DNA from 2 places in the Herbaspirillum sp. WTB6 genome. Region 2 is predicted to be linked to the other one. Evidence: predicted binding sites of a transcription regulator. Region 2 holds the regulator's gene; the other holds the start of a gene.
The links. Region 2 encodes FliA, which starts transcription of late flagellar genes. Its sites were predicted from a motif close to CTAAAGTTTNNNNNNNNNNNGCCGNTA; they were not measured.
Positions count from the first base shown of each region.

Region 1: a site for FliA is predicted at 6,388-6,414, ahead of ACK2VC_RS00875 (YjfB family protein). Genes of this name have one in related genera too.

Region 1 is NZ_CP176522.1:189,536-205,106, forward strand. Features, by position in the region: gene serA (phosphoglycerate dehydrogenase) at 1-109, shown strand, start outside; gene cls (cardiolipin synthase) at 141-1,523, opposite strand; gene ACK2VC_RS00860 (SpoVR family protein) at 1,674-3,077, opposite strand; gene ACK2VC_RS00865 (DUF444 family protein) at 3,074-4,240, opposite strand; gene ACK2VC_RS00870 (serine protein kinase) at 4,310-6,262, opposite strand; gene ACK2VC_RS00875 (YjfB family protein) at 6,445-6,642, shown strand; gene ACK2VC_RS00880 (hypothetical protein) at 6,937-7,278, shown strand; gene ACK2VC_RS00885 (TonB-dependent receptor) at 7,373-9,385, shown strand; gene ACK2VC_RS00890 (isochorismatase family protein) at 9,464-9,994, opposite strand; gene ACK2VC_RS00895 (zinc-dependent alcohol dehydrogenase family protein) at 10,217-11,200, shown strand; gene ACK2VC_RS00900 (universal stress protein) at 11,283-12,107, opposite strand; gene ACK2VC_RS00905 (SDR family oxidoreductase) at 12,459-14,450, shown strand; gene ACK2VC_RS00910 (WS/DGAT/MGAT family O-acyltransferase) at 14,496-15,571, shown strand, end outside.
Region 2 is NZ_CP176522.1:3,497,974-3,513,544, forward strand. Features, by position in the region: gene flhA (flagellar biosynthesis protein FlhA) at 1-1,782, shown strand, start outside; gene flhF (flagellar biosynthesis GTPase FlhF) at 1,779-3,068, shown strand; gene ACK2VC_RS16370 (MinD/ParA family ATP-binding protein) at 3,061-3,903, shown strand; gene ACK2VC_RS16375 (RNA polymerase sigma factor FliA) at 3,906-4,643, shown strand; gene ACK2VC_RS16380 (flagellar motor protein) at 4,625-5,368, shown strand; gene motD (flagellar motor protein MotD) at 5,561-6,358, shown strand; gene ACK2VC_RS16390 (flagella synthesis protein FlgN) at 6,528-7,004, opposite strand; gene flgM (flagellar biosynthesis anti-sigma factor FlgM) at 7,007-7,321, opposite strand; gene flgA (flagellar basal body P-ring formation chaperone FlgA) at 7,433-8,134, opposite strand; gene flgB (flagellar basal body rod protein FlgB) at 8,323-8,733, shown strand; gene flgC (flagellar basal body rod protein FlgC) at 8,763-9,164, shown strand; gene ACK2VC_RS16415 (flagellar hook assembly protein FlgD) at 9,209-9,883, shown strand; gene flgE (flagellar hook protein FlgE) at 9,923-11,224, shown strand; gene flgF (flagellar basal-body rod protein FlgF) at 11,256-11,996, shown strand; gene flgG (flagellar basal-body rod protein FlgG) at 12,071-12,853, shown strand; gene ACK2VC_RS16435 (flagellar basal body L-ring protein FlgH) at 12,915-13,583, shown strand; gene ACK2VC_RS16440 (flagellar basal body P-ring protein FlgI) at 13,605-14,735, shown strand; gene flgJ (flagellar assembly peptidoglycan hydrolase FlgJ) at 14,742-15,571, shown strand, end outside.

The sequences.
Region 1 (15,571 bases), 330 kb from region 2:
GCGCGGTGCGCTCGGTTATGCGATGACCGACATCGATGCCGTCATTTCCGAAGAATTGCTGCAGGAATTGCGCAACGTATCGACCACGATTCGCTGTAACTTGATCTAACCCTGGGCCCGAAGCCGGCCGGGATTGCGCCTCACAGCCAATATTCCAGCCGGCGCGCCGCCCATTCCTTGAAGCGCTGGCCCAGCGGCCGCTGTTCCCATTCCTCGGCCGTCACATGGTGCGCATCGCGCAGGTCCTCCTGGAATGCGCTTTCCATTCCCTGCCCGAACTCGGCGCCGAGCACGATCAGGTTGACTTCCGAATTGTGCAGGAAGCTGCGCATGTCCAGGTTGGCCGAGCCGACCGTTGACCAGGTGCCATCGATCACCGCCGTCTTGGCGTGCAATACCGCCACCTGCAACTGATAGATGCCGACGCCGGACTTCAGCAAATCGCCGTAGAACGATTGTCCGGCATACAGCACGACGCTGCTGTCGGAGACGCTGGGCAGCAGCAGCTTGACTTCGACGCCACGCCGCACCGCAGCCGCCAGCGCATCGAGGATTTGCTGGTCCGGCACGAAATACGGAGTGGTGATGTGAATCGTTTTTTGGGCTTCCTGGATCGCCAGGACGTAGGCCTTATAGATGGCCGGGTCGCCGCCCGGCCGGCTGCCCAGAACGCGCACGATCTTGTCGCCGGCGATGTGCAGGCGCGGGAAGTAGTCGCGCTGCAGCGGATCGTTGGCCCGCTGCCGGGCCCAGGAATCCAGAAACAACCATTGCAGGGAGGCCACCGCCGGGCCCTCGATGCGAACGTGGGTGTCGCGCCAGCCAACCCCGCTGTCCAGGTTCTTGCCGCGCGCGCGAAACAATGAGCCGTGCGAATACTGCCCGGTAATGTTGATGCCGCCAGTAAAACCGATTTTTCCATCCACCACCAGGATCTTGCGGTGATCCCGATTATTCAGGCGCCACCAGGCAAGGCGCTTCAACGGATTGACCGGATTGAATTCGACCAGTTGTATGCCGGCGGCGCGCATGCGCTCGAAGAATTCGGCCGGCGTGCCGAGGGTGCCGACACTATCGTAAATGATGTTGACCTGGACTCCGGCACGCTGGCGTTCGATCAGCAGATCGGCAAAACGCTGCCCCAATTCATCTTGGTCGAAAATATAGGTTTCCAGATTGATGCTGTCGGCAGCCGTGCTGATCGCCTCGATCATCGCCTGCATGGTCTGCGGGCCATCAAACAGCAACTCGACCTTGTTGCCGGCGATCAGCGGGCTGCCGGTAGCCGCCTCCTCCAATGCCGCCAGTTCTTTGGCGTCGATGCGCGAGCCGCGCAGCCGTCTGGCAAGAATCGATTCGGCCTTGGCGTCGGGCAGCACGCCGCGGCTGCCGGTGACGGTCGGAGTCTCCTTTGGCGTCAATGAGCTGCCGAGATCGCGCACGTCGGGCAGCGAGGCACAGGCGGCCAGCGCGAAGATGAACAACAGGCCAGCAACGATCCGAACGACTGCCTGATTCGACATTGGATTTTTCATCAATGGATCAAACCATCAACACCTCGTATCACCATAAAAAATATGGAGTATTTGATAATGCACAAATGTTTATGGGCGGAATATTGATATTGAATAGGGAGTATCTGGGAAGAGTAACCTGAACCCACTCCTTCCATACTAGATCCGGCGCGTCGCCAACTCGCGCGTGGCGCCACTCTCGCTGATGGTATGCAGGGTCAGCGGCCGCCGCCAGACGCGCGCGATATAGTCCAGCACCCGTTCCGCCCGAGCCAGATCCAGCCCGCGGCCATCGCTCTGGTAATCGTGCGTCAATTCCAGGCTGCCGTCCGAATGCAGGTGGGTGGCGGCGATGCGCGGCGCGCCATAGTTGAACTTCGGCGCCAGGATGGCTTCGCGCAGCGCGTGGATGTCGCGCTGTTGAATCCGGATATCGCCGTCCTTTTCGGTTTCATAGACGAACAGGTCAAGGCGTTCGGCCAGCTCCGGCGTCAGGTAATTGCGGATGAAGCCGAAGTCGTCCTCTTCCTTGCAAATCCGGCGCGCCGCCTCAAGACCCTTGTCTTCGATGATCTGCTCCCACATCGAAAAACCGAGGTGATAGGGATTGATCGCCAGCGCCAATTGATTGTCGCTGGCGTAGGGCCGCACTACGTCCGAGTGCGACTTGATCGCCGACAAATACACCTCGTCGGGCAGGAAATCCGCTTCGCGCAAGAGCCGCGCATGCCAGTACGAGGCCCAGCCCTCGTTCATGATCTGGCAGGCGAAAACCGGGTAAAAATAAAACGATTCTTCGCGCACCGCAAGGAAGATGTCGCGCTCCCAGCCCTCCATTTCGGGTGCGTACTGCGCGATGAACCAGAGCAGGTCGTATTCGGGCTGTGGTGGCACTTGGCGGCTGGGCGCGGCGGGTGGCTCCGGCGCCAGCGCCAGCGCAGCTTCGCCCGGCAGCTTGTGAAAACGCTGCTCGAAAGGCCCGCGTTCAGGGCGCGCGGGCGGCGTTGCCGCCGCTTGCGGGTAAAGCGGTCGGTGCAGATCGGCATTCACGTCCACGTGCGGCTCCAGCGCCAGCGCGGCGTCCAGCACCGCCTCCACCCGCCGGGCGCCGAATTCGGCGGCGGCCGATTCGATGCGGTGCGCGCGCTCGGCTGCCTGTTCCAGGATATGGCCGCCGGCCATCTGCATGAAGCGCATGAACAGATGATTGTTCTTGGCGAAATCGGCATGGCCCAGCACGTGCGCGGTGACCAGCGTGTTTTCCGGCAGGCTGTTGCTGTCGACCAGATACGCATGGCAGGGGTCGCCGGGGAACATCACTTCGAAAATGTGGGAGTGACCCATGTTTTGCCGGATCAACTGGTGGATATAGCGGATGCCGAAGGACCAGTGCGGCATGCGGATCGGCAAGCCGTAGACGGCAATCTCCATCATGAAATTGGTCGGCACCAGTTCGAAATCGACCGGGTAAAAGTCCAGCCCGAGGCGCAGCGCCAGTTGCTCGATACGCTGTGCATAATCGGTTAGGTCTTTCCCGGGCAGGGTCGTGGTTGCGCTCGTCATGCGGCCTCCGCTTGTTCCGCTTGCTGCATGAAGAATTTGCGCAAGGCGCGCCACACATCCTCCTGCCGCGTCAGCACGCTGGTATGGATCAGCGCCCCGCTTCCTTCCAGTTCGCTGCAGATCGCCTTCATCTCGGTTTCGCCGGAGCGCAGCAGGCCGGGCGCGGTTTCGATATAGCCGATGTAATTCAACAGGGAGGCCAGCTTGGCCAGGCTGCCGGCAGCGGCGGCATGGTCTTCCGTGAAGTTCTCGCCGTCCGATGCATAGAACAGGTAAATGTTGTATTGATCGGGCGGAAATTCTGCGTCGATCAATTGCAGCGCCAGATTGAATGCGGTCGAGGCGCCGGTGCCGCCGGTGCCGGTGACCTGGAAAAAATCTTCCTCGGAAAATTCCCATGCCTGGGTGGTGTGGGCAATGAAGCGGATCGCGACCTTCGCGTATTGGCGGCGGATTCCTTGCAAGGCGAAAAAGAAAAAATTCTTTGCCAGCCGCCGTTCCTGCAGCGTCATGCTGGCCGACACGTCGAGCGCGAAGAAGACCACCGCGTTGGTCGATTCCTGACGGCGCTGTGCCAGTTGCCGGAAACGCAGATCGTCATCGGTAAACGGCAGCGGATTTTTCTGCAGCGCGCGCCGCTTGACGGCTTCCTTGACGGTGCGCCGGCGGTCGAGGCGCGCGCGGGCGCCGCGCTTGTCCCATCCTTCGCGCACCAGTTGCTGCTCGTCGAGCTTGGTATTGTGTTTCGGCCGCAGTTCCGGCAGGCGCATTTCTTCCCACAGCCAGTCCATGATGTCGTCGACGTTCAACTCCAGCAGCAACTGCACTTCGCCTTCGCCATGGCCACCTTCGCCGGCGTCGGCGCCGGAATCGGGCGGCACCGTGTGCACCACGTCGCCCGGCTGGCCTGCGCCTTGGCCGGCCGCCGCGCGCGATTCCGCGCTGTCGTTCAAACGGAAGTGCGCATGTTCCAGGAAGTGCACCGGTATCTGCACCGTGCGCTGCTGCGAGCCGGTCAGGATATCGGGCTGGGCGATCAGTTCAGGCAAATGCTCCTGGACCGCTTCGCGCACCTTTTGGTTATGGCGCAGCCAGTCCCGGGCACCGCGTGAAAACAATTCATACCAGGATGACTCCGTACCCATCGCGCTGAAATTTCGCATAGCTCCCTCTGTCTCGCCGTCAGGCGCTGCAGGCGGTGCCAACCGGCAGCCGCCTTGCGCCGTACGTTGCTATTCCTGAGACAACAACGTGGTGACATAATTCAGCGCCTCGCGCGCGCTATGGCTGTCATAGCCGTATTCGTCCACCAGCCGCTGTTCGACCACCGAAATTTTCTGCTTGACCTCTTCATCCGGCCGCGCGCTGGAACTGACCAGCCGCAAGATGTCGCGCCGTTGCTCGAACAGGTATTGCTGGACCGCATCGTGCAGTTGGGCGTGGCTGTCCAGCGTGAATTTTTCGCCGCGCTTGTAGGCGCCCATCGCCTTGCGTACCACTTCCTGCCGGAACGATTGCTTGCCCGAATCGGAGACGTGGATCTTTTCCTCCACCGCGCGCAGGAAACGCTCGTCCGGCTTGCGCTCCTCGCCGGTGATCGGATCCCTGATCTGGCGGTTATCCAGGGTCGCCTCGACTTCATCCAGATATTTGTCGAGCAGGTCCTGCGCCTCCTGTTCGAACGAAACGAACAGCGCCTTGTGCACATCTTCCTTGGCCCAGCGGTTATAGAAATATTTACGCACCAGCACCAGGTAATCGATCCATTTGCGTTTTTTCTTCGGATCGATGCGGGCGTCGCTTTCGATCGCATCCTTCAGGGCCAGCAGCACGCTCATCGTGGTCAGGCTCTTGACGTCGGACTGGATGATGGCGTTCGACAGTGCGTTGATCACGAAACGCGGGGAAACGCCGCCCAATCCTTCCTCCGGCATCCGCTGCCGGATGCGCTCGGCCTCGGCGCGGTTGACGCCTTCCACTTCCTCGTCGCCATAGATGCGCACCGCCTGCACCAGCTCGGTTTCCTTTTCATCGCCTTCATGCAGGCGCGTCAGCGTCGCGAATACCGCTGCCGCGTGCAGCACGTGCGGATCGAGATGGACTTCGCGAAAGGCCGGCGCCGCCGATGAAATCAGCTTCTTGTAAATGCGCGCTTCGTCCTTGTAGTTCAACGTGTACGGCACCTGGATGATTACCATGCGGTCCAGCAGAGCTTCGTTCTCGCTCTCCTGCAGGAAGCGGCGGAACTCGGCCAGATTGGTATGCGCCAGGATCGCCTCGTCCAGGTAAATCAGCGGGAAGCGCGACACCTTGACGTTTTTTTCCTGGGTCAAAGTCAACAGCAGGTACAGGAATTCGCGCTTGACCTTGAGGATTTCGATCATTTCCAGCATGCCGCGGGAAGCCGCATACACCGAACCCGACCACGACCAGGCGCGTGGATCGCCCTCGTCGCCGTATTCGGCCACCTTCGACAGATCGACCGATCCGACCAGATCCGCCAGGTCGGCGGTGGTCGGATCGTGCGGCGCATAGGTGCCGATGCCGACACGGCCGGCCTCGGAAATGAAAATCCGCTCGACCATCATTTGCATGAAGTCGCCGTTGTGCTCCTGTTCCAGCCGGGCACGGCAATACGGGCACAGTTCGCCGTTGATTTCAACGCCGTAAGTCTCGCGGAAGGAGGGCCGCAAGGTATGCGGCACCAGGTGCAGCGGCGACTCGTGCACCGGGCAGCCGGCAATTCCGTACAGCGCGCCGGCGTCTGTGTAGCTGTACTCTTCCAGGCCGCGCTTCAACAGGATCACCAGCGTCGATTTGCCGCCGGAAGGCGGCCCGAGCAGCAGCAGCAGGCGGCGCCCGACCTCCGAGCCGGCGGCGGCAGCCTTGAAATAATCAACCACGCGTTCGATCGACGGTTCGATACCGAACAGTTCCTCGTCGAATAGCTTGCAGTGCGGCTTGCCGGCTTCGTCGGCCCGCGTCCAGCGAATCATGTCCCACATGTATTGGTGGGAATTGCGCGCGACGCCGCGCGGGTCAAGCACCACGATTTTTTCCAGGAATTCGGAAAAAGGTCCGCTCCAATGCGTAGCCCGATGTTCCTTGGTGAAGGCGACCAGGCTCTGATAAAAACTGGCCTGCTGCTCGTTGTGCGTCGACGTGCCATTGCCTTGATTCATCATCGCCCCCCTAAAAAATAGGCTCATGTAAATAGTGGACTGACAAAACCCGGGAACGTTTCTCGCCTCGCCACCATTATTTTTATGGCAGGACGCCCGCGCTCTTGCCTCACGGCGACATGCGGTGATTCAAGAAGGCGGAGTGCCTGCCGTTAACCATAGATCGACGACAAGAGGGGAGAGTGATGGAAATCAACAACATTGCCCATCTGGCAACCAGTCTGACGCAGCAGCGCAACGATCAGGCTGTATCGGTTGCTGTCTTGAAGAAGGCGATGCAAATTCAGCAAGGCACGGCCAGTGCGCTCCTTGCTACCCTGCCGCCGGTGGAAGCGGTCAGCCTGCCACCACATCTGGGGCAAACCATCAATACGACCGCCTGACTCGTGGACACCGGAAAAAAGGGAGCGACGCCCACCAACCGCGACAAGAGTATGTGGTTAAAGCTAAATATTCATTGGCCATAAAAGCCATTGATATGTGGAGTATAGGGTACTGCAGGTAACCAGCCCTGCCGCGCAACGCGCTATTCCGGCCACTCGGCCATAGCTTGACAGCGACTTCGGGTAATGCACGCCAAGTCGATCATGGTCTCGCTTGCACCGCGGTAAATGCTAATATTCGCAACCCGGTTGCATTTATCCCTGAACAAGGCCAACGAGCCACCTGATCGTTTCATGCCGCTGCAACGCTTTCTTCCACGCGGGAATCACAAGGTTCTTGCCAGCTTGCTGGTGCTGGCCCTGCTGCTGGCGCAATGGAGCGGCTTCAATCATCGAATCATTCATGCTGGCGTGCAGGGAATCAACGCCGCCTCGGATTCGGAAAATTTCAGGGATGCCGCGCATCACTCGTGCGTTGCATTCGATGCCGCCGCGCTTGCCGCCACGATTCACAGCGCGCTTTTCGCCGTGCCGCCGCTGCCCAATGTGCACGCACTGGTGCTATGGCTTGCACCCGCCTCCTGGCGTGCACCGTTTTCCCCCCATTTCCTCTCCCGCGCTCCGCCTGCCGCGTAAATTCCGCGCTTCGCCTCTCCTGATCTTGATCTGCCCCGCTGATTCATGAAAGCGCGGGCAGGCCGCACTCCTTTTCGCTTTTGAAAGAATCATCATGCACGTCCAATGCAGCTTACTGGCGCGGGCGGTCCTGCCCGCGCTCGCCTTCATGTCCGGCGCCGTCCAGGCTCAAGCCGACGACCAGGTACTGCCCGAAGTCGTCGTTTCTTCGACTCCGTTCCAGGCCGGCGAGGGCGCGCAGATACTGGCGCCGGCCAAGGTTTTGTCCGGCGACGAATTGCGCAACAAGCTCGGCAATTCGCTTGGCGATACGCTGTCGCAGGAACTCGGTGTTTCCGCTTCCGCCTTCGGCGCCGGTGCGTCGCGCCCGATCATTCGCGGCCTGGAAGGCCCGCGCGTCAAGATTTTGCAAAACGGCATGTCAGTGTCGGACGTCTCCAGCCTGTCCAACGACCATGCGGTCGCCGCCGATGGCGCCACTGCGCGTCAGATCGAAATCCTGCGCGGACCGGCGGCGCTGCTGTATGGCTCCGGTGCCATCGGCGGCCTGGTGAACGTGATCAACGACCGCATTCCGACCGAGCTATTGCCGCAGCCGGGCGGCGACGCCGAGCTGCGCACCAGCTCGGTCGATCACGGTGCAAATCTGTCGCTGTCGGTCGATGGCGCTGCCGGCTCGATCGGCTTGCACGTCGACGGCAGCCTGCGTAACGCCGGCGACTACCGAATCCCCGGTTCGGCCGCGCTGAGCCGGCGGGATTCGCCTTTCGGCCGGTTACCCAATTCGTTCATCCGCCAGAACAATCTTGGGCTCGGCGCATCGTATATCGCCGGCTGGGGTCACATTGGTGCTTCGGTTGGCGCCCTGAACGACCACTACGGCATTCCGACCACGGAAAAATCGTTCATCGATCTGTCGCAGACTCGCTATGACCTGGACGGCCTGGTGAAGCAGCCGTTTTCCGGCTTCGAGTCCTTCAAATTCAAGCTGGGCGCAACCGATTACAAACACAGCGAAAAAGCCCAGGACGGCACGCCGTTGACCAAGTTCGCCCATAACACCTCGGAAACCCGCTGGGAGCTGACCCACCTGCCGCTCTATGGCTGGCGCGGTACCTTCGGGATGCAGACGGAAGATGGCAACTTTTCGGCGCTTTCGGCCGAAACCGACTTGCCGGATACGGTGCCGGTGACCAGATCCTCGTCGCTGGCCGGATTCCTGGTGGAAGAACGCGACTTCGGTCCGCTGCGCACCAGCGCCGGCATGCGCCTGGAATCGGTCAAGCGTCGCCCCGAAGCCGGCGCGGGATTGACGCATCGCAATTTCAACCTGGGATCGTACTCGCTCGGCGGCCTGTGGACCTTCGCGCCCGGCTACGCCTTCGGCGCCACGCTCTCGATTGCGCAACGCGCGCCGGCGGTCGAAGAGCTGTATTCGAACGGGCCCCACGAATCGACCGCCACCTTTGATATCGGCGACCCGACCCTGCAAAAGGAAATGTCGCGCAACCTTGAAATCAGCCTGCAAAAAACCGCCGGCCTGGTGCGCTGGAAAGCCAACCTGTTCCAGAACCGGGTAGGCAATTTCGTCTTCGGCCGCGCCGATGGTACGCGCGTCGACGGCAGCGGCGCGGTCGAAGCGGACGGCGAATTTCTGCAGCGCTTCTGGTCGCAAGCGAACGCCACGATCCGCGGCGCGGAAGCGGAAATCAGCTACAACCTGCGCGGTCCCGGCCTGTCATTGAGAGGCTTTGCCGACACCTCGCGCGGTACGCTGGATGAGGCCGGCAACCTGCCGCTGCAACCAGCCATGCGTTTTGGCGTCGAGGCTGGCTACCGGCGGGGTTCCTGGCGCAGCGGCCTGTCGGCCATGCGCGCGCAAGCCCAGGATCGTCTCGCAAGCTTCGAAACCACCGTCACGCCAGCCTATACCCAGCTCGATGCCAACCTGTCGTACACCCAGCGTTATCGGGCCAACGACGTAACCTGGTTCGCGATCGCCAAGAACCTGCTGAATCAGGATATCCGCATCGCGACTTCGGTGTTGAAAGACCTGGCCCCGCAACCGGGACGTAATCTGATCGTGGGGGTACGCACCAGTTTCTGATCGGTTTTTCGGGCGAAGCCGCCGTTTGCCAATGCTTATGGAGTCCGGTATGCGGCGGCGCCCAGAAAAGTGGTGCCGTTACTTGATCATCCCAAGCACTTCGCGGAAACGCGGGTGATTGCTGTCACGCAACCATTCGAACGCAACCATTTCCGCCGTCACCAGTTGCGCACCGTTTTGCCGCAAGCGCTCCAGCGCCGCGTCACGATTGCCCGGCCGGCGTGAACCCACGGCATCGCGGGCAATCCACACCTCGTACCCAGATTCAAGCAAGCTCAGTGCGGTTTGCAACATGCAGACGTGCGCCTCGCAGCCGGCCACGACGATGCTGCGGCGTTCCGGCGGCAGGACTTCCAGCAATCCGTCGGCACAGGCATCGAAATGAGTCTTGCACACGGTTCTATCGCAAAGCCGCCGGATCTCTTCAAGATTTGCCCCCAACTTGGCCGGAGTCTGCTCGGTACCGAGGACCGGCACCCCGAGCAGCCTGGCGACATTCGCCAGCCGCAGGCATTCGGCAATCACCGCATCCGCCTGATGGATCGCGGGAATCAATTTTTCCTGCAGATCCACCAGGACAAGGACCGATTTATCCGCTGTAATCAGCATTGGTTTCCTCCATGATGTTGGCAGCGCTCGCGGGTCAAAAAACTTGAGTGTAATGCGCTTGCACCGCAAGCGGAGCAGGGCCGACATGGGAAGGATGGCAAACTGCGTCGAACAGGCCGTGATTTGACGAAACGCACGCTCCGCCAATTGATTTCGGCAAGAATATTTGCGATGAGTACCGGCATGCAGCATGATCGGACAGCCAAATTTACCAATGGCACCATGTGCGCGATGGTGCTGGATGCAGCGCGCACGCCGCTACGCGCAGTGCGCATGCCCATTCCTTTTCCGTCCCCCTTTGAAGTTCTGTTGCGGGTTACCGCATGCGGCGTGTGCCGCACCGATCTGCATATTCTCGATGGCGAATTGCCTCTGCATAAGTCGCCGTTGATTTTGGGACATGAAGTAGTGGGAACGGTGGTCCATGTCGGCGAACTGGCTCACGAATGCGCGGTGGGGGAACGGGTGGGCGTGCCCTGGCTGGCCGGCAGTTGCCGTTATTGCCGGTTTTGCCTGACACAGCGCGAGAACCTGTGCGATGACGCCATATTTACCGGCTATGACCGCGACGGCGGCTACGCCGAATATGCGCTTGCCGATGCGCGCTATTGTTTCAGCCTGCCCGAGCGGTATGACGATATGCATGCGGCACCGCTACTGTGCGCGGGTTTGATCGGCTATCGCGCCTACGCCATGACCGGGGAGGCGCGGCGCCTGGGCGTGTATGGATTTGGCGCGGCGGCGCACATCATCGTTCAGGTGGCATTGGCGCAAGGCAAGGAAATATACGCGTTCACGCGCCCCGGCGATTCGCGCTCGCAAGCCTTTGCGCGTTCGCTCGGCGCCGTCTGGGCCGGCGATGCCGGCACGGCACCCCCGGCGCTGCTGGATGGTGCCCTTATTTTCGCCCCGGACGGCGCGCTGGTGCCGCAGGCATTGGCGGCCACCGCCAAAGGGGCAACTGTCGTTTGCGCCGGCATTCACATGCGCGACATTCCCGGTTTCCCCTATGCCTTGCTGTGGGGTGAACGCACGGTGCGTTCGGTAGCCAACCTGACGCGCGCCGACGGCGAGGCATTTTTCCGCATTGCGCAGCAGGTCGATATCAAAACGGTGCCGGTCGCCTTTGCGCTACGCGAGGCGAATCAGGCCTTGGCATCCCTGCGGGAAGGGGGCTTCGACGGTGCAGCGGTACTGTTGCCGTAATCGCCCGGCCGGATCGGCATCAAGGAAATGCGTTTCTGCGGACATGACCACCCGGCGGCAAGCGATAGCAGCGCCCAAGGGGCTAATGAGACATCAGAACCGGGATCGTTGCCTCATTCAGCACCACACACGTCGCGCCACCCAACAAGACTCCCGGGTAACGCTGATGCGCCACGCAGCCCATCACCATCCAGTCCGAAGCACGCTCGGCAGCCAGCGCCAGCAAGGCATGGCCGGCGTCGGCCCCATATGCTTCCGGAATGATTTCCACACTGATCCCATGCCGCGCCAGATAAAGGGCGATGTCGGCTCCGACTTCCTCGCCATTCGCGCGCTGCGGGGGCGCGGGAGTCGCGACGGCGACATCGACGGCTGCGGTCTGCTTGAGCAAGGGAAGCGCGCCTCTGACGGCTCGCGCCGCATGCGCGCTGCCGTTCCAGGCGACCAGCGCGCGGCGGCCGGGAATTCTGGACGGACCGGCGCCGGGAACGATCAACACCGGGCATCCGCCGTTCATGACGACGTACTGCAGAGCATCGACACTTGCCGCTGGCCGAGAATCAGCCTCAGCCGTGCCGCCTTTTCCCAAAATCATCAGATCGCAGCAGGGTCCGTGGGCGCTCAGGCCGGTCGCGGCTTCGCCATCGATCAGGCGTGTTTCAAACGAGGCGACACCGAACCGACGGACAGCGCTCTCGAACCGTTCAAGCACAACGTTCGCCGGGAGGCTGATGGTTTGCGCGGTGACCTGAGCCTCCGCACTGACTTTCAAAAAATTCGACTGCCCGATTGCCACCAACCCGACCAAATGGCCATTTTCAGCGTTTGCAATATTGGCGGCGATTTGGATGCGTTGATCATTTTCCTGAAATTCATCCAGATGCACCAGAATGGTCTTGTAGGGCATGAAACGCTCCGGTCATGAACTGAATCAAGGCGGAATGATTGCCTTGGGGCCCCATCCCATTTATTCACAGGTACACCATATCAATTATTTGTCATTATGGCCCGGTTACTTGCACCGTTCGCCTTTGACATAGCGCATATGCAATGGATCCATATCTTGGCTTTGCCCGGAACCTCGGAGTTATAGTAAGCGTGGTACCAAAACGCATGTGCTGCCGACGAAGGACTGGCCAATCGTCCCAGCGTCATTTGATTTTCCACCTCCCGGTCATGCGGCGAATGGATAGGCTGGTATGGGCCGAAATTGGGCAAGCCGCTGCGGTTGGCAGATCCACTAGTCAGAGGAGGCACCATGCGCTACTTCATTACCGGCGCGACTGGTTTCATCGGCAAAAGGCTGGTCAGGAAACTGCTGGCGTCGAAAGACGCCGAGGTCTGGTTCCTGATCCGGGAAGAAAGTCGCGACAAGCTGCCGGCCTTGCTGGACTATTGGGGAGTCGATCAGTCACGTGCGATTCCGGTGTTTGGCAACGTGCGCGCCGCCAAACTGGGCATTTCGGACCAGGATTGGAAAACCTTGTCGGGAACCGTCGATCATTTTTTCCATCTGGCGGCGATCTACGACTTGAGGGCCGATGCCGCCGAACAAGTGGCGACCAATATACAAGGTACGCGCAACGCGGTGACACTGGCCAATGAACTGCGAGTCGGCTGTTTTCAGCATGTCAGTTCGATTGCCGCGGCCGGCCTTTATGAGGGCATGTTTCGCGAAGACATGTTCGACGAGGCGGAAAACTTCGATCATCCGTATTTCTCGACCAAGCATGAATCGGAGAGGGTGGTGCGCGACGAATGCAGCGTATCTTGGCGGGTCTACCGGCCGGGCTTGGTGGTGGGCGACTCGCACACCGGGGAAATGGACAAGATAGACGGCCCTTACTATTTCTTCAAACTGATCCAGCACATTCGCCGGCTGCTGCCGCCATGGATGCCAACCATCGGCATCGAGGGCGGCCGCATCAATATCGTCCCGGTCGACTATGTGATCGCGGCGATGACCTACATCGCACACCAGCCCGGGCTCGACCGTCAGTGTTTCCATCTGACCGATCCGGCACCGAAGCGGGTGGGCGACGTATTGAATATCTTTGCCCATGCCGCTCATGCGCCAACCATGAGCTTGCGCATCAATGCCGCGCTGTTCGGCTTCATTCCGGAGGGAATCCGGAAAGGCGTGGCATCCTTGAAGCCGGTGCGCCGCCTGAAAGACGCCATCATGAAAGACCTCGAACTGCCTGACGGCATCATGCAGTTCGTGAACTATCCGACCCGCTTCGACAACCGCCAAGCCGCGGCGGCGCTGAAGGAAAGTGGGATTGCCTGCCCGCATCTCGATCAGTACGCAGACCGTATCTGGGATTACTGGGAGCGTCACCTCGATCCCGATCTCTTTGTCGATCGCAGCCTGCGCGGACAGGTTGCTGGCAAGATCGTCCTAGTTACCGGCGGGTCGTCCGGAATCGGCCTGGCGACCGCGCATAAACTGGCTGAGGCCGGTGCGATAACCATCATTTGCGGGCGCGACGAAGCGAAACTGGCCGCGGCGAAGAAGGAAATCAATGACAAAGGCTTCGACGTCGCGACCTATCCGGTCAATCTTGCCGACATGACGGATTGCGACCGCTTCCTGCAGATTCTGCTTGCCGATCACGGACACATCGACATTCTGGTGAATAGCGCCGGCCGCTCGATTCGCCGCAGCATTGAAGCGAGCTACGATCGTTTCCACGATTTCGAACGCACGATGCAACTGAATTACTTCGGTGCGCTACGCATGACGATGGGGTTGCTGCCGAAGATGGCGGCGCAAAAATCGGGGCAGGTCATCAATATCTCCTCCATCGGCGTACTGACCAATGCGCCGCGCTTCTCCGCCTACGTCGCCTCGAAAGCGGCGCTCGAGGGTTGGACCTACTGTGCCGCGTCGGAATTCGCCGACGTCGGCATCAAATTTACAGTCATTAACATGCCGCTGGTGCGTACACCGATGATCGCGCCGACCAAGGTTTACCGTAACGTGCCGGCGCTGGCGCCAGAGGAAGCCGCGGATCTGGTGGTGCAGGCGATCGTCGGCAAGCCGGTGCGCATCGCAACCAGGGTCGGCATTGCCGGCCAGGGAGTCCATGCCTTGGCCCCGCGACTGGGGCAGATCGTGCTGAATACCGCGTTTCGACTGTTCCCGGAATCGGAGGCCATGGGCGAAAAAGGCGCTGAAACGAAAGAGCATGAAGCGTCCGCGGAGCTGCTGGCGATGCAGCAACTTTTGCGCGGTGTGCACCTCTGATATGTCCATCCCATTCTCAAAAAATACTCTTTCCGGCGTTCAACCATGAACGAGCAAGAATCACTCTCAATCATCGATACTGCGTGGCTGCGCATGGACCGGCCGACGAACCTGATGATGATCTGCGGCATGATGATGTTTGCCGATCGGGTGGAATTGCAGAAATTGAAGGAAGTCGTTCGCACCCGCATGCTGTGCTTTCACCGTTTTCGCCAGCGGGTGGTCGAACAAGGTGGCAATGCGCATTGGGAAATCGACCCCAATTTCGATCTCGAATGGCACGTGCGCCGCATCGCCCTGCCGGACGCCGGGAGGGGTGGCACGCTCGAGGCGGTGACCAGCGATCTGATCAGCACGCCGCTTGACCCCAGCAAGCCGATGTGGCAGTACCACCTGATCGACAACGTGAATGGCGGCAGCGCCATCGTGATGCGGATTCACCATTGCTATGGCGATGGATTCGCATTGATGCATGTCGTGACTTCCATGACCGACACCGACCCTGACAAGCCGCATCCGGCAAGCGAGGACATTGCCGGCCCCGCTTCCCGGCGCAGCGCCTGGGAACGGATCTTCGGTCCCGTAACCGAAACCATCGGCGACGCCGTCCGCTCCTCGCTGGCGCTGGCCGAGGTCGGACGCGACTTGCTGGCGCATCCATCCCACGCGATCGACTATGCGAAGACCGGGGCCGATCTTGCCTACCAGGCTGGCTTCATTGCGAACATGGCGCCGGATTCTCCAACCCGCTTCAAGGGTCCGCTCGGGGTGATGAAACGTGTCACTTGGGCCGAGCCGCTGCCGCTATTTGAAGTGAAGGCGCTGTCCGAAGTCTTGAAATGCTCGGTCAACGACGTGCTGGTGTCGTGCGTCACGGGCGCGCTGCGCACTTACCTGCTGGAACAGGGCGATCCAGTGGAAGGGCTCGAGGTGCGGGCGCTGGTACCGGTGAACCTGCGTCCGCCGGGACGGATCACCGAGTTGGGTAACCGCTTCGGAATGGTGTTCCTGAGTTTGCCAATCGGTTTGGAGGACCCGATCGAGCGCGTCCTCGAAGTGCATAAACGAATGGGGGAACTGAAGGGGTCCCAGCAGCCCCTGGTCGCGCTCGGCATTCTCGC
Region 2 (15,571 bases):
GCCGCCGGCAAGGTGATCGAGGCCTTCGGCCATTTCCTGATCGGCGGCAACTACGCGGTCGGACTGGTGGTGTTCGTGATCCTGACCATCATCAACTTCATGGTGGTCACCAAGGGTGCCGGCCGCATTGCCGAGGTCGGCGCACGTTTCGCGCTGGATGCGATGCCGGGCAAGCAGATGGCGATTGATGCCGACCTGAACGCCGGCCTGATCGGTGAGCAGGAAGCGCGTCGCCGCCGCCAGGAAGTCGGGCAGGAAGCCGAGTTCTACGGCGCCATGGACGGCGCCAGCAAATACGTGCGCGGCGACGCCATCGCCGGCATCATCATCACCGTCATCAACATCATCGGCGGCCTGGTGGTCGGCATGGTGCAGCATGACCTCGCATTCGATGCGGCGCTGAAAAATTACACGCTACTGGCGATCGGCGACGGCCTGGTGGCGCAGATTCCGTCGCTGATCATTTCCACCGCGGCCGGCGTGGTGGTGTCGCGCGTGGCCAGCGAACAGGATATCGGCGGCCAATTGGTCGGGCAGTTGCTGGCCAAACCGCAGGTGCTCTACATCACCGCCGCCATCATCGGCGGCATGGGCCTGATTCCGGGCATGCCGCACGTCGCCTTCCTGCTGCTGGCCGGTGTCCTGGGCGGCGGCGCCTATGTCCTGTCGCAGCGCGCTGCCCAGGCGGCGCAGGCAGAACCCGAGGCGGTGGCGGCGGTGGTCGCGCCGGAAATCGAGGAAGCGACCTGGCAAGACATCGTCCCGGTCGATACCCTGGGCCTGGAAGTCGGCTACCGGCTGATTCCGCTGGTGGACAAGGGGCAGGGCGGCGAACTGCTGCGTCGGATCAAGGGCATTCGCAAGAAATTCGCGCAGGAAGTTGGCTTCCTGTCGCCGCCGGTGCATATTCGCGACAACCTGGAACTGAAGCCGTCGGCCTACCGCATTACCTTGAAAGGGGTCGAAGTCGGCAGCGGCGAAGCGCACGCCGGCCAGTTCCTCGCCATCAATCCCGGCATGGTGACCGGCGCCTTGCCCGGCCCGACCACCAGCGATCCGGCCTTCGGCCTGCCCGCCACCTGGGTCGACGGCGGCCTGCGCGAACAGGCGCAGACCATGGGCTACACCGTGGTCGACGCCGGCACCGTGGTCGCCACCCACCTGAATCACCTAATCACGACCCATGCGGCGGAATTGCTGGGGCGGCAGGAGGTGCAGCAGTTGCTGGATCACGTCGGCAAGGATGCGCCGAAGCTGGTGGAAGACCTGGTGCCGAAGCTGATTCCGTTAGCGACGCTGCAAAAGGTGCTGCAGAACCTGCTGTCCGAAGGCATCCACATCCGCGACATGCGCACCATCGTCGAAACCCTGGCGGAACAGGCGCTGCGCACGCAGGACCCGAACGAACTGACGGCGATGGTACGCGTCGCGCTGGGGCCGGCAATCGTGCAGCAGATCTTCCCCTCCACCGGCGAATTGTCGGTGATGACGCTGGACAACCGGCTCGAGCGCCTCTTGATGCAGGCGCTGCATGCCAGCGGTCCGGAGGGCGCCGGCATCGAGCCCGGCCTGGCCGACACCCTGGCACAGCAGGCCGAACACGCCACGCGCCAGCAGGAACAAATGGGCCTGCCGCCGGTACTGCTGGTGCCGGCGCCGCTGCGCGCCCTGCTGGCGCGCTTCCTGCGCCGCGCGCTGCCGCAATTGAAGGTGCTGTCGCAGGCCGAACTGCCGGATTCGAAAACCATTAGAGTGACCAGCCTGATTGGAGGCCAAGCATGAACGTCAAGAAATTCCTAGCCCATACCTCGCGCGAGGCATTGCGCCAGGTGCGCGACGCCATCGGACCGGACGCTGTGATCCTGTCCAACCGCTCAGTGGAGGGAGGCGTCGAAATCCTGGCGCTGGCGCACGACGACATCGCTTCGCTGGCGGCTCCCGCGCGCGACCAGGAAAGCGCGATCGAGGCGCCAGTCGCAAGCGAAGCGCTGCCGCGCCGCAACGAAAACACGCAGGCGGCGAATCTGGCAGCGATGCTCAGCCGCGCTCCGGAGCAGGCGCCCGCGGCTGCCGCGGTCAGCAGCAACGAGCTGAACGAAGTGATGAGCGAAATCCGCTCGATGCGCGGCATGCTGGAGGCGCAACTGGCCGGGCTGGCCTGGGGCGCGCTGCAAAAGCGCGAGCCGATGAAGGCGGTGATCATGCGCGAGATGCTGGCGGCCGGGTTTTCCGCCAGCCTGGCGCGCTACCTGACCGAAAAGCTGCAGGACGGCGACAGCCGCGAAGCCGGCATGAACTGGATCAAGACCATCCTGGCGCGCAATCTGGGTACGATGGACAACGAAGACCAGATTCTGGAGCAGGGCGGCGTGTATGCGCTGGTCGGTCCGACCGGCGTTGGCAAGACCACCACCACCGCCAAGCTGGCGGCGCGTTGCGTGATGCGGCACGGCGCCGGCAAGCTGGCGCTGATCACCACCGATGGCTACCGCATCGGCGGCTACGAGCAGTTGCGCATCTACGGCAAGATTCTGGGCGTCATGGTGCACTCGGTGAAGGACGAAGCCGACCTGAAGATCGCGCTGCAGGAATTGAAGGGCAAGCACATGGTGCTGATCGACACGGTCGGCGTCAGCCAGCGCGACCAGATGGTGGCGCAACAGGTGGCGATGCTGGCCGGCGCAAGTACCGGGGCCGGCGCCGAGGTCAAGCGGCTGTTGTGCCTGAATGCCACCTCGACTGGCGAAACCCTGAATGAAGTGATCCGCGCCTACAAGGGCGACGGCCTGGCAGGCTGCATCATGACCAAGCTGGATGAGGCGGCCACCATCGGCAGCACGCTGGATGCGCTGATCCGCCACAAGCTCTGCCTGTATTACGTCGCCAATGGCCAGCGCGTGCCGGAAGATCTGCACGTGGCCAATCGCCAGTACCTGGTCGACCGCGCCTTCAAACTGAAACGCGAAACCGCGCCGTTCACGTTGCAGGATTCCGAATTGCCGCTGGTGGTGGCCAACACCGCGCACGCGATGAACGACAAGAGTCTGCGCGAGGTCAGCCTTGTCTAATTTTCATCACGACCAGGCGGAAGGCTTGCGGCGCATGCTGGCGGGGCCGAAGCCGCGCATTGTCACGCTGCTGTCAGTGCTGCCGGAGGCGGAGAAGAGCGCCACGCTGATCAATCTGGGCGCCTCGCTGGCGCGCGCCGGCCGCGATGTCCTGCTGCTGGACGCCAGTTTGCGGGCGAATGGCGTCGCCGGCCGCCTGGGCGACTTGCCGCGCGCAAGCCTGATGCAGGTAGCGCGCGGCGAACGTACGCTGGAACAGGCGGTGCGTATGCTGCCGCAGGGCTTTGGGCTGGCGGCGCTGGTTTCGGGCAGCAACCGGCCGGCGCCACTGGCGGCGCACGCAGGCGAACTGGAACGGTTATGCGGCCGGCTGACACAGCAAACCGATATCCTGCTGGCGGACGCCGCGCTCGGCGACGACGGCAGCCTGCCGCTGGCGGCGTTGGCAGCCGGCGAAGTGGTGGTCCAGGTAGCAACCGATGCCGCCTCGATCACCGCCGGCTACGCGCTGATCAAGCGCCTGAATGCTGCTTTCGGTCGGCGCTCGTTTGGCGTGCTGGTATCGGGTGCCAGCGAAGAACAGGCGCAACTGGTGTTTCGCAACATGGCACAGGCGGCCAACCGCTATCTGGCGCTGCCGCTGCATGCGCTCGGCTCGGTTCCGGCTGACGACCACATCGGGCGCGCCGCGCGCCTCGGGCGGGCGGTGGTGGACGCCTTTCCGCTGGCCGGTGCCTCGGTTGCGTTCCGCCGCATGGCTGGACGATTGGCGCCGGGTGAGTTACCGTTAGGAAACCATGGCATGCTGGCCAGTGGGGTCAATCGCGGAATTTGAATATGTATAACGCCAACGGAAAGTCGGACAGGGAGAATCTGCTCACGCAGCACGCACCGCTGGTCAAGAAACTCGCCTATCAGATGAAAGCCCGGCTGCCGCCCAGCGTCGAAGCGGACGACTTGGTGCAGGCCGGTATGATCGGCTTGCTGGATGCCGTCAACCGTTACGAGGAGACGCACGGCGCGCAGTTCGAAACCTACGCGGTGCAGCGTATCCGCGGCGCCATGCTGGACGAGTTGCGCAATAGCGACTGGCTGCCGCGCAGCATGCGCCAGAATATGCGCAAGATCGAGGTCGCGATGGCGACGCTGCAGCAGCGCCTCGGGCGGCCGCCAAAGGAAACCGAAGTCGCCAAGCAATTGAAGCTGTCGCTGGAAGCCTACCAGGAGATGCTGGCCGACGGCGGCGGCCATCAACTGGTGTATTACGAGGATTTTCATGATACGTCCGAAGGCGGCCATGAGCATTTTCTCGACCGCTACTGTCCCGACACCAACGACGATCCGCTGCAGGCCCTGCTCAACAGCGGTTTCCGCGAGGCCGTGATCGACGCTATCACAGCTCTTCCCGAGCGCGAAAAAATCCTGATGGGGCTGTACTACGAACAGGAAATGAACCTGAAGGAAATCGGCGCCGTGATGGGCGTGTCCGAGTCGCGCGTGTGCCAGTTGCACGGCCAGGCGATCGCGCGCATGCGCGCCACCTTGAGAGAGCAGGCGTGGACTGGGGTAGCGTAGCCGGGCTGGTTCTTGCGCTGGTCGGCATCCTCGGCGGGCAGTTGCTGGAAGGCGGCCATCTGGCCTCGCTGGTGCAGCCGGCCGCTTTCGTCATCGTCGTTATCGGCACGCTGGGAGCGGTGCTGCTGCAAAGCGGCCTGGTGCCTTTTGTGCGCGGCGTGCGCATGGTGGTGTGGGCGTTCCTGCCGCCGCCGCTGGAACACGAAGCGCTGATTCGCGACGCCGGCGTCTGGAGCTTCACCGCCCGGCGCGAGGGCTTGCTCAGCCTGGAGCGTTTCCTCGAGCGTAGCGAAGACCCGTTCATCGCCAAGGGTCTGCGCCTGTTGGTGGACGGCATTGAACCGGGCCGGATACGGGAAATCCTGGAAGTCGAAATCTCCACCTACGAAAGCGGCCGGCGCCAGGCATTGAAGATCTGGGAAGCGGCCGGCGGTTATGCACCGACCATCGGCATCATCGGCGCCGTGCTGGGGTTGATTCACGTGATGGAAAACCTGTCCGATCCGTCCAAGCTGGGCGCCGGTATCGCGGTCGCCTTCGTCGCCACCATTTACGGTGTCGGTTTGGCCAACCTGGTGTTCCTGCCGATTGCCAACAAGTTGAAGGCGGTGGTGGCGCAGCAGGTGCAACGGCTGGACATGCTGCTCGACGCCTTTGCCGGAATTGCGCAAGGCGACAATCCGCGCGTGATCGAAGAACGGATGCGTGCCTATTTCGAACAGTGAGAACTACTCGGTAAACTCGGGAATTGGCGGAGTATATTAATATAACCGCCATTTTTAATGCGAAATTGGCTATCGGTAAGTTGAGTATATGGATCGAGCGAGAGCCGCTCCAAGCCGTATTTTTCGGAGTGGTTTCTCCGGCGCGTTGCAAAGGCGCGCTCCCAACCTCTTTGCTTGAGCAGGACTGTCGGCATGGCGCGAAAAAAACATGAGGACGAAGCGGATAACCACGAGCGCTGGCTGGTTTCGTACGCCGACTTCATGACACTGCTGTTTGCTTTTTTTGTCGTCATGTACGCGGTGTCGTCGGTCAACGAAGGCAAGTACCGGGTACTGTCGAATGCGCTTGGCAATGCCTTTGGCCAGGCGCGCATGTCGCCGCTGGTTCCGCCGAATCCGGTACAAGTCACGCCGCAGCTACCGCTGCGGCCGATGCAGTTGGGGTCCTCCAAGCCACGCAACAGCGAAGCGCTGCGGCGCGAGAAAGAGCACATGACCGCGATGGCGCGCAGCCTGCTCGATGCGCTGGCGCCGCTGGTGAAACAGGGCAAGGTGCGCGTCACCCAAAGCAGCCGCGGCGTCAACATCGAAATCAACGCCAGTGTCCTGTTTGCTCCCGGTGAAGCGAAGCTGACGGCCGAGTCGAGCCAGGCGCTGATCGCGGTGGCCGCGGTGCTGAAGGGGAGCGAACATGCGATCCAGGTTGAAGGTCATACCGACACCATCCCGATCGCCACCGCGATGTTTCCCTCGAATTGGGAATTATCGGCGGTGCGCGCCGGCAGCGTGGTGCGGCTGTTCATCGAGCAAGGCGTGGACAAGCAACGCCTGACCGCAGTCGGTTATGGCGACACCCGGCCGCTCGGGCCCAACGACACGCCGGACGGGCGGCAACGCAACCGCCGGGTTGAAGTCGTGATCCTGTCGTCGCTGCCGGAAACCGTGACCGAGGTGCCGGTCTCAGCAACTGGCGTCGCAGCCGGCAAGTGAACGCCGGGCAGGCATGGGCGGCGCCATGTGGTTTCAGCAGGATAAAGCGGCGACGCACAAGACGATGTCAGGTCGCGAACCACGGTCCGCGTTATCGTTGGTTTGCTGATGGATGCTTGAGAAGCGCGGAATTGCCGAAAAAGCCGCAATTTCCGGCTTTATGTGGCGATCAGCCGGCGATCAACCGATGGCTTGAGCCGCGCACGGTGGATTGACCATCCGGGCCGTAGAAACTGCCGCCGGCGCCGGCGGCAGTTTGCAATACATTCAGTGCGCCCTGGTTGCGTGCCAGATGCTTGCCAATCAATATGCCGTTGGTGCGATTCAGTTCCCTGGCCGCTTCGGCATGGGTGCGCAAGTCGGTCCAGAGCCGTTGCGCGGCGTGGTGCCGACCTTGTTCCAGCCAGGCCCGCATGCCGTTTTCGTCGGCGTCGTGGTCCGCGGCAGCCAGCGCCGTGTAGCGCGCCCGGCCGAGCGCCACCATGCGGTTGATCAAGAGATTTTTTTCTGTGGTTGTTTCCGGCAGGCCGTCGATTCCAGTCGCCATCAACAACTCTTGCTCCCGTTGCAGCAATGCCAGCAGGTTTTGCACTACCTGTTGTTCTTCGGCCAGATTGCCGGCAGGATCGGGGAGCGTCGTGGTCATTGTCAGTTTTTGCGTGAATGAATCAGATCGCGTACCGATTCCAGCAAGCCGGTGGCGACTTTTTCGGGGTCAACCTGGAACTGGCCGCCGGCAATCGCCGCCTTGATTTCCTCGACCTTGCCGCTATCGAATACGGCGCCGCTGGCCACCTGGCCGGACAGCGCCTTCAGTTGCGCGGAAATATGCACGTTGTCGGAGGCCGGCGCGGCGCCGGCCGCAGCGGCCGCGCCCGTTTTCCCGGCGCCGCTGCCGCCACGTGTCTCGGTCGAGGCAACCGGCAGGCCGGTGGTTTTCTTGATCGAATTATCGATTTTCACGACATCATCCTTGTCTGGTTAGGGCAAATCGCCTCAGGGCGCACCTGATTATCGACGATATCGCCACAAACTTTAACATTTGGCCGCGTACTCGCAAAACTGGCCGATCGATCAAAAACGAACTTCCAGCACGCCGCCGGCGCGGGCCACGCCGCTCACCAGTTGCCCGGCCGCGGTACGCGCCTGGGCGATCTGGCCTTCATTGGCATTGTTGACCGCGCGGCCTTCGCCGGAGATGCGAAACCCCGGCCCGATGGTGACCAATTGCACGGCCTGGCCGCTCCGGATCGCCTGCTGGTTGCGCAGCGAATCCTCACGCAACGGCGCGCCGAGGGGCAGGGAACGTGCCACGCTGCGGCCGATGGCTTGCGAAGGGTCGGTCACGATGCCGGGCGGCAACGTGGTCAGATCACCTTTCAGCGTCGCGATATCGTCGGCGCCAATTACCTGCCCTTGCGCCAGCGGCGCGGCGGCGGCCACGTATTCGGCAAGGATGCGCACGCGTGCTGCCACATACACCGTCCACGAGGCCGGTGCAGTGCAGCGCACCCCGACCGTGGTCTTGCCCCAGGCGCGGCTGCCGTTCGCCAGGAAAGCCGTGGGGGCCGGGCAGGCGGCCAGGTTCAGGCGCGAATCGACGGCGTCCACTTCAACCTCGACGGTGCCGGGCAGCCCTGCTGCCTGCGCGCGCAGGAATTGCTGCGCGGTTTTCTGCAACGTGGCCAGGTCCTGGCGAGCGTCGGCGGCGTGCGCGATAACCACCGGCGACAGCAGCGAGATCAGCACGACCAGGATGAGCAGAGGATTTTTCATATCGACTGGGGTTTTTGGGCACGGTCAATGGTACGGATTCCGGCAGCGCTTAAAGCGTGAAACAGGGATGGGTTTGGGTGCTTGATCGGGCAATCGAACCGGTTCAGCTTTCGTATGATACGAGCTATACAAAAACCCTTATCGGCGCAAGACGCACTTTCTTGGGCCGGTCATTTCGGGAGCCGGACATGATCGGAAAGCTGGACGATGCACTGCGCTTCAATGAACTGGCGCTGAGCTTGCGCGCGCAGCGCCAGCAAATGCTGGCGTCGAACATCGCCAACGCCGACACGCCGAATTACAAGGCGCGCGACATCGATTTCAATCAGGCGCTGCAGGGGGCGTTGAACCATCAAAAACAGGCGCATGGCGGTTTGGTCAAAACCGCAACTGCGCATTTGAATGGTTCCGGCGCAATCGCCAGTGTGGGCGGTACACCGCTGCTGTATCGCACTACCGCGCAGGGCAACGTCGATGGCAACACGGTCGACATGGACGTCGAGCGCAACCAGTTTGCCGACAATGCGCTGCGCTACGAGGCGAGCCTGACGGTGGTCAGCATGCAGATCAGAAACCTGCTGGCGGCGATCCAGGGCTGATCCGGCGCGCGACTTACGGGAGTAATCCAATGTCACTCTTCAACATTTTCAATGTCGCCGGTTCCGCCATGAGCGCACAGGCGCAACGGCTGAATGCGGTCGCCAGCAATCTGGCGAATGCCGACAGCACCACCAGTTCGACCGGCCAAGTCTACAAGGCCAAGCAGGTGGTGTTCGAAGCGGTGCCGCTGCAAGGCGCGGCGGCTGGCGTCAAGGTGCAGCAGGTGGTCGAAGATGCTTCGCCGGGGCGCTTGGTGTATGACCCGAAACATCCGCTGGCCGATGCCAACGGCAACGTCGCGATGCCGAACGTAAACACGGTGGAAGAAATGGTCAACATGATTTCCGCCTCGCGCTCGTACCAGACCAACGTGGAAACCATGAACGCGGCCAAGACCATGCTGCTGAAAACCCTGACCATCGGTCAATAAGATCATTCACAACAGGCTGGCGACCATCGCGCAGAAGGATTCTCATGAGCACAGTGCAAAACAATACGGTATCCCCGAGCCTGCTGGCGACGATGAATCCCGCCTCGGATAGCGGCAAAGCCAGCGGCACCGCGGCCACCGAGGATAGATTCCTGAAATTGCTGGTGGCGCAAATGAAGAATCAGGATCCCTTGAACCCGCTCGACAATGCGCAGGTGACCAGTCAAATGGCGCAGTTGTCGACCGTGACCGGCATCGAAAAGCTGAATACCACGCTGGCGGCGATGGTGAGCGGCCAACAGAGCAGCCAGGTGCTGCAGGCGGCCAACCTGATCGGGCACGGTGTGCTGGTGCCCGGATCAAGCATGACGCTGCAGGACGACAAGGCGATATTCGGCATCGAATTGGCCGAACCTGCGGACGACGTTCAAATCACGATCCGCAATGCCGACGGCCAGATCGTGCAGCAAATCAGCCTCGGCGCGCAGCAGGCCGGTGCGCAGCCGCTGGCGTGGGACGGCAAGGCCCAGGATGGCACGCAGGCGGCGGACGGCAGCTATGCCTTCGAGGTGGCGGCCGTGCGCGGCGGCGTGGCCAGCCCGGCAAGCGCGCTCTCGTTCGGCCAGGTTGGCAGCGTCTCGACCGGAGGGCAGGGCGCCACGCTCAATCTGACCGGCGGCAACAGCGTCAGCCTGGCGGATATCCGGCAAATCATCTAATCCCGGCACAACACACGAGAACTGAAACAGGAGCCAATAATGAGTTTTCAACAAGGTCTGAGTGGTCTGAATGCCGCAGCCAAGAACCTGGATGTGGTCGGCAACAACGTCGCCAACTCGGGCACGGTCGGCTTCAAGCAGGGGCAGGCGCAGTTTGCCGACATGTATGCGAATTCGATGAATGGCTCCGGCGCCTCGGTGGTCGGGATCGGCGTCAACGTCGCCAACGTGTCGCAGCAATTCACGCAGGGTAATGTCAGTTCCAGCAACAACCCGCTCGACATCGCGATCAAGGGCAGCGGTTTTTTCCGCATGGTCAGCAACGGCACCGTAATGTACGGCCGCAACGGCCAGTTCGAGCTCGACAAGAGCGGCTACATCGTCAACCCCAGCCAGGGTTATGCGCGCCTGACCGGCTACGGCACTGTGTTGAATGCGGCGACCGGCCTGCCGGCGCTGGATACCGGCAAGCAAATCGATCTACAGATCAATACCGCCGACATCGCTCCCAAGACGACGACCGCCGGAACCATGATACTGCGGCTGGATTCGCGCACGCCGATCCTGGATCCAGCGAATTTCGACATGAACGATCCTTCCACCTATGCCTGGTCAACGCCGCTGCCGGTCTACGACAGCCTCGGCAATGTCCATTCGCTGCAGACCTACTATGTCAAGACCGGACCGATTGCGCCGGCCGTCGGCAACGGCGAGTGGAGCATGTTCGCATCTTGCGACGGTGTATTGGTTGATCCTCCGCTCCCGGCAGCGCCAGGGGACCCGGTCGGCACCTTCGAATTCACCACCGACGGCGTCATCGTGCCGGACGCCCCGGCGACACCGCCGCTGACGGCCAAGCGCGCGTTTGCGATTCCGATTGGCGGCGGAGCCACGTCGCCGATCAATCTGACCGTCGATTTCATCGGCACCACGCAGTACGGCTCGGATTTCGGTCGCAGCGCCGCAACCCAGAACGGCTATGCCTCGGGCAGTCTGTCCGGCTTCAATATCGGCCCGGACGGTAGCTTGCTGGGCAAGTACACCAATGGCCAGACCTGGCTGCTGGGGCAGGTGACGCTGACCAATTTCGCCAATCCGAACGGCTTGGCGCCGCTGGGCAACAACCTGTGGGGCGAAACTGCAGCGTCCGGCGTGGCGCTCTCCGGCTCGCCGAATACCGGCACGCTTGGCACGCTGCAATCGAACGCGACCGAAGACTCCAACGTCGACCTGACCGCCGAGCTGGTCAGCATGATCACCGCGCAGCGCGCCTATCAGGCCAATGCGCAAACCATCAAGACCCAGGACCAGATGATGCAGACCCTGGTCAACCTGCGCTAAGCGCGACTGACTGTCCACAGCGGGAGAAAACATGGACCGCCTGATCTACACCGCCATGACCGGCGCCAAGCACATCCTGGCGCAGCAGGCGACCGTGTCGCACAACCTGGCGAATGCCACCACCACCGGTTTCCGGGCCCAGATCGATGCGTTTCGGGCGGTGCCGGTGCAAGGCGAGGGCTTGCCGACGCGCGCTTTCGTAGTCGATTCGACGGTCGGCAGCGACTTCGCGCCGGGACCGCTGCAGCACACCGGCCGCGAGCTGGATGTGGCGCTGCAAGGCGCCGGCTGGTTTGCGGTGCAACTGGAAGACGGCACCGAAGCCTATACCCGCCACGGCAGTCTGAAATTGAGCGAAAACGGCGTGCTGCAAACGCATAACGACCTGACGGTGTTGGGCGACGGCGGTCCGATCAGCGTGCCGCCGAACGTGAACGTGGCCATCGCCCGTGACGGCACGGTATCGGCGGTACCGACCACCAGCGACAAGAATGCCGTCAACGAACTGGGCCGCATCAAGCTGGTCAATCCGCCTGCGGATGCGCTGGTGCGCGGCGACGATGGCCTGTTCCGATTGAAGGGCGGCGGCGAAGCCGAGGCGGATGCGGACGTCAGCCTGATTGGAGGCTCGCTGGAAGGCAGCAACGTCAACGTGGTGGAAGCGATGGTCAACATGATTAGCCTGGCGCGCCAGTTCGAACTGCACATGAAATTGATCCAGAACGCCGAGACCAACGCCAATAAAGCCGCTCAGCTCCTCGCTTTGAGTTAGGTGCACAGCAGGCACAATCGATAATCAGGCGGGCGCCCCATCCGGGACGCCGGCACCGCAGGTTCGGAGGAATAATGATTCGCTCACTATGGATTTCCAAGACCGGTCTGGAAGCGCAGCAAACCCAGATGGATGTCATTTCAAACAACCTGGCCAACGTCAGCACGACCGGCTTCAAGCGCTCGCGCGCGGTGTTCGAGGACTTGCTGTACCAGACCCTGCGCCAGCCCGGTGCGCAGTCGTCGCAGCAGACGCAATTGCCGTCCGGCCTGCAGCTTGGCACCGGCGTGCGGCCGGTGGCGACCGAGCGCGTCCACACTCAGGGCAACCTGCAGCAGACCGGCAACGACAAGGACGTGGCAATCCAGGGCGCCGGCTTTTTCCAGGTGCTGCTGCCGGATGGCACCACCGCCTATACCCGCGACGGTTCGTTCCAGACTGATAGCCAGGGGCAACTGGTCACGTCGAGCGGTTACGTGGTGCAGCCGGCGATGCAGATTCCAGCCGGCGCGCAGAGTCTGACCATCGGTCGTGACGGTACCGTTTCGGTTACCCAGTCTGGCTCCACCCAGCCGGTGCAGATCGGCACCCTGCAATTGGCCACCTTCATCAATCCGGCCGGGCTGGAAAGCCGGGGCGAGAATCTGTACATCGAGACCGCGGCCTCGGGCAACCCCAATCTTGAAACGCCGGGCGAGAACGGCAGCGGCACGCTGGCGCAGCGTTACGTCGAAACCTCGAACGTGAACGTGGTCGAGGAACTGGTCAACATGATCCAGACCCAGCGCGCCTATGAAATCAACAGCAAGGCCATCACCACGTCCGACCAGATGCTGCAACGGCTGTCCCAACTGTAATGTTCAAGCAAGCGTGAACGGGCGCGGTTGCAACCCGGCCCGGATGCGCAATGGAGTGGATATGAAATACCTGTCGCCCCTAGTTTGTCTGACCATGCTGCTGGTGCTGGGCGGTTGCGCCAGCGTGCCGGATTCGATCGTGATGCAGCCGACCAGCGCGCGCCCGCAACCGGCGGCGGCGATGGCGCCGGCGAATGGCGCGATCTTCCAGAGCGCGGCTTACCGGCCGTTGTTTGAAGATCGCCGTGCGCGCCTGGTGGGCGACGTGATCACGATTGCGATCGTTGAAAAGACCGCTGCCGGCAAATCCGCCAACAGCAACGGCAGCAAGACCGGCAGCGTCGGCTTCGGCGTGTCCAAGCTGTTCGGGGTGCCGGCCAGCACGACCCGCGATTCTTCGTTCGCCAGCAATGGTGCGCTCAAGTTTGAAGACAAGGGCGGCGTCAATTCCAACAACAACTTCACCGGCACCATCACGGTGACGGTGGTCGACGTCCTGCCGAACGGCAACCTGGTGGTCAGCGGCGAGAAACAGATCGCGCTCGACAAGAGCACCGAATACATCCGTTTTTCGGGTGTGGTCAGTCCCGACAATGTCGTCGCCGGCAATGTCGTGCCGTCGACCCAGGTGGCCGATGCGCGGGTCGAGTACCGCACCAACACCAATATCGACAAGACCGAAGTGATGGGGGCGCTGGCGCGCTTCTTCCTGAGCGTCATGCCGTTGTAGAACAGAAAGGCAGGTTTGAACATGACAATCCAGCCCACCATTGGCTTGACCCGCAGGCTGCTGCTGGCGGCCTTGTGCGCGGCCGGTATCGGCGCCGCGCCGGCGCTGCATGCCGAGCGCCTGAAGGATCTGGCCAGCATTCAGGGCGTGCGGCAAAACCAGTTGATCGGCTACGGCCTGGTGGTCGGGCTGGACGGCAGCGGCGACCAGACCACGCAAACCCCGTTTACCGTACAAAGCGTGGTCAGCATGCTGCAGCAGATGGGCGTCAACCTGCCGCCGGCCAACCGCATGCAGTTGAAGAACGTGGCCGCCGTGATGGTGACTGCTTCGCTGCCGCCGTTCGCGCAGCCAGGTCAGATGCTGGATGTCACGGTGTCGTCGATGGGGAATGCCAAGAGTCTGCGCGGCGGCACGCTGGTCATGACGCCGTTGAAAGGCGCCGATGGCCAGATCTACGGTATGGCGCAGGGCAGCATATTGGTCGGTGGCGCCGGTGCCGCGGCCGGCGGCAGTTCGAAGCAGATCAATCACCTGAGCGTCGGCCGCATTTCGTCCGGCGCCACGGTCGAGCGCGCGGTGCCCAGTGCCGTGGGCCAGGACAACGTGATTCATCTGGAACTGAATTACAGCGATTTTTCCACTGCCAGTCGCGTGGTGCAGGCGGTCAACAATCGCTTCGGCGCGAATATCGCGGCGGCGCAGAATGGGCGCGTGATCCAGGTGCAGGCGCCGGCCGGCAGCAACGAGCGGGTGGCATTCCTGGGCGCGCTGGAAAGCCTGGACGTGACGCCGGCGCAAATGATGGCGAAGGTGATCCTGAACGCCCGCACCGGCTCGGTGGTGATGAACCAGACCGTGACGCTGGAAACCTGCGCCGTGTCGCACGGCAATCTGTCGGTGGTGATCAATACTGAGCCGGTCATCAGCCAGCCGGCGCCGCTATCCGGCGGCCAGACCGTGGTTACCCAGACTTCGCAGATCGAGATCAACAAGGAGCCGGGCAAGGTCATGCTGCTGCCGGGCGGCGCCTCGCTGGCCGAGGTGGTCAAGGCGCTGAATGCGATCGGTGCCACGCCGCAAGACCTGCTGGCGATCCTGCAGGCGATGAAGGCGGCCGGCTCCTTGCGAGCGGAACTGGAAATTATTTAACGCATCATGCTAAGCGCCGCCAACAATATATCCGGCCAGCTCGCCATCGACCAGAAGGGCGTGGGCGACTTGCGCCAGGCGGCGCGCCAGAACTCCCCGGAAGCGCTGAAAGCTACCGCGCGACAGTTCGAGGCGCTGTTCCTGAACATGGTCATGAAAAGCATGCGCGACGCCACGCCGCAGGAAGGCGCGTTCGACAACCAGCAAAGCCGGATGTTTACCTCGATGCTGGATCAGCAACTGAGTCAGAACATGGCTTCGCGTGGCATCGGACTGGCCGACGTGCTGATCCGACAATTGTCCAATACGGCCGGCAAACCGGCTGCCGATGCGCCGGCCGCGCTTCCGGGCAACAATGGCGTGGCCGCCCTGCCACCGCGGCCCAATCCGATGCTGGCGCCGGTCGCCAATCCGTCGCAGCCGCCGCATGTGCAGGCCTTTTTGTCGCGACTGGCCCCCGAGGCCGAGGAAGCCAGCCGCAGCACCGGTATTCCGGCCAGATTCATGCTGGGCCAGGCGGCGCTGGAAAGCGGCTGGGGCAAGCGCCAGATCACCGGAGCTGACGGCACTCCGAGTCACAACCTGTTCGGCATCAAGGCTGGCGGCAACTGGGGCGGCAAGGTGGTGGAGGCGACCACCACCGAATATGTGAATGGCGTGCCGCAAAAGAGGGTGGAAAAATTCCGCGCCTACGATTCATACGCCGATTCGTTCCGCGACTACGCCCGCCTGTTGCGCAACAATCCGCGTTATGAAAACGTGCTGACCAATGCGCAGGATGTGAAAGGTTTTGCCCAGGGATTGCAGAATGCCGGCTATGCAACCGACCCGAATTA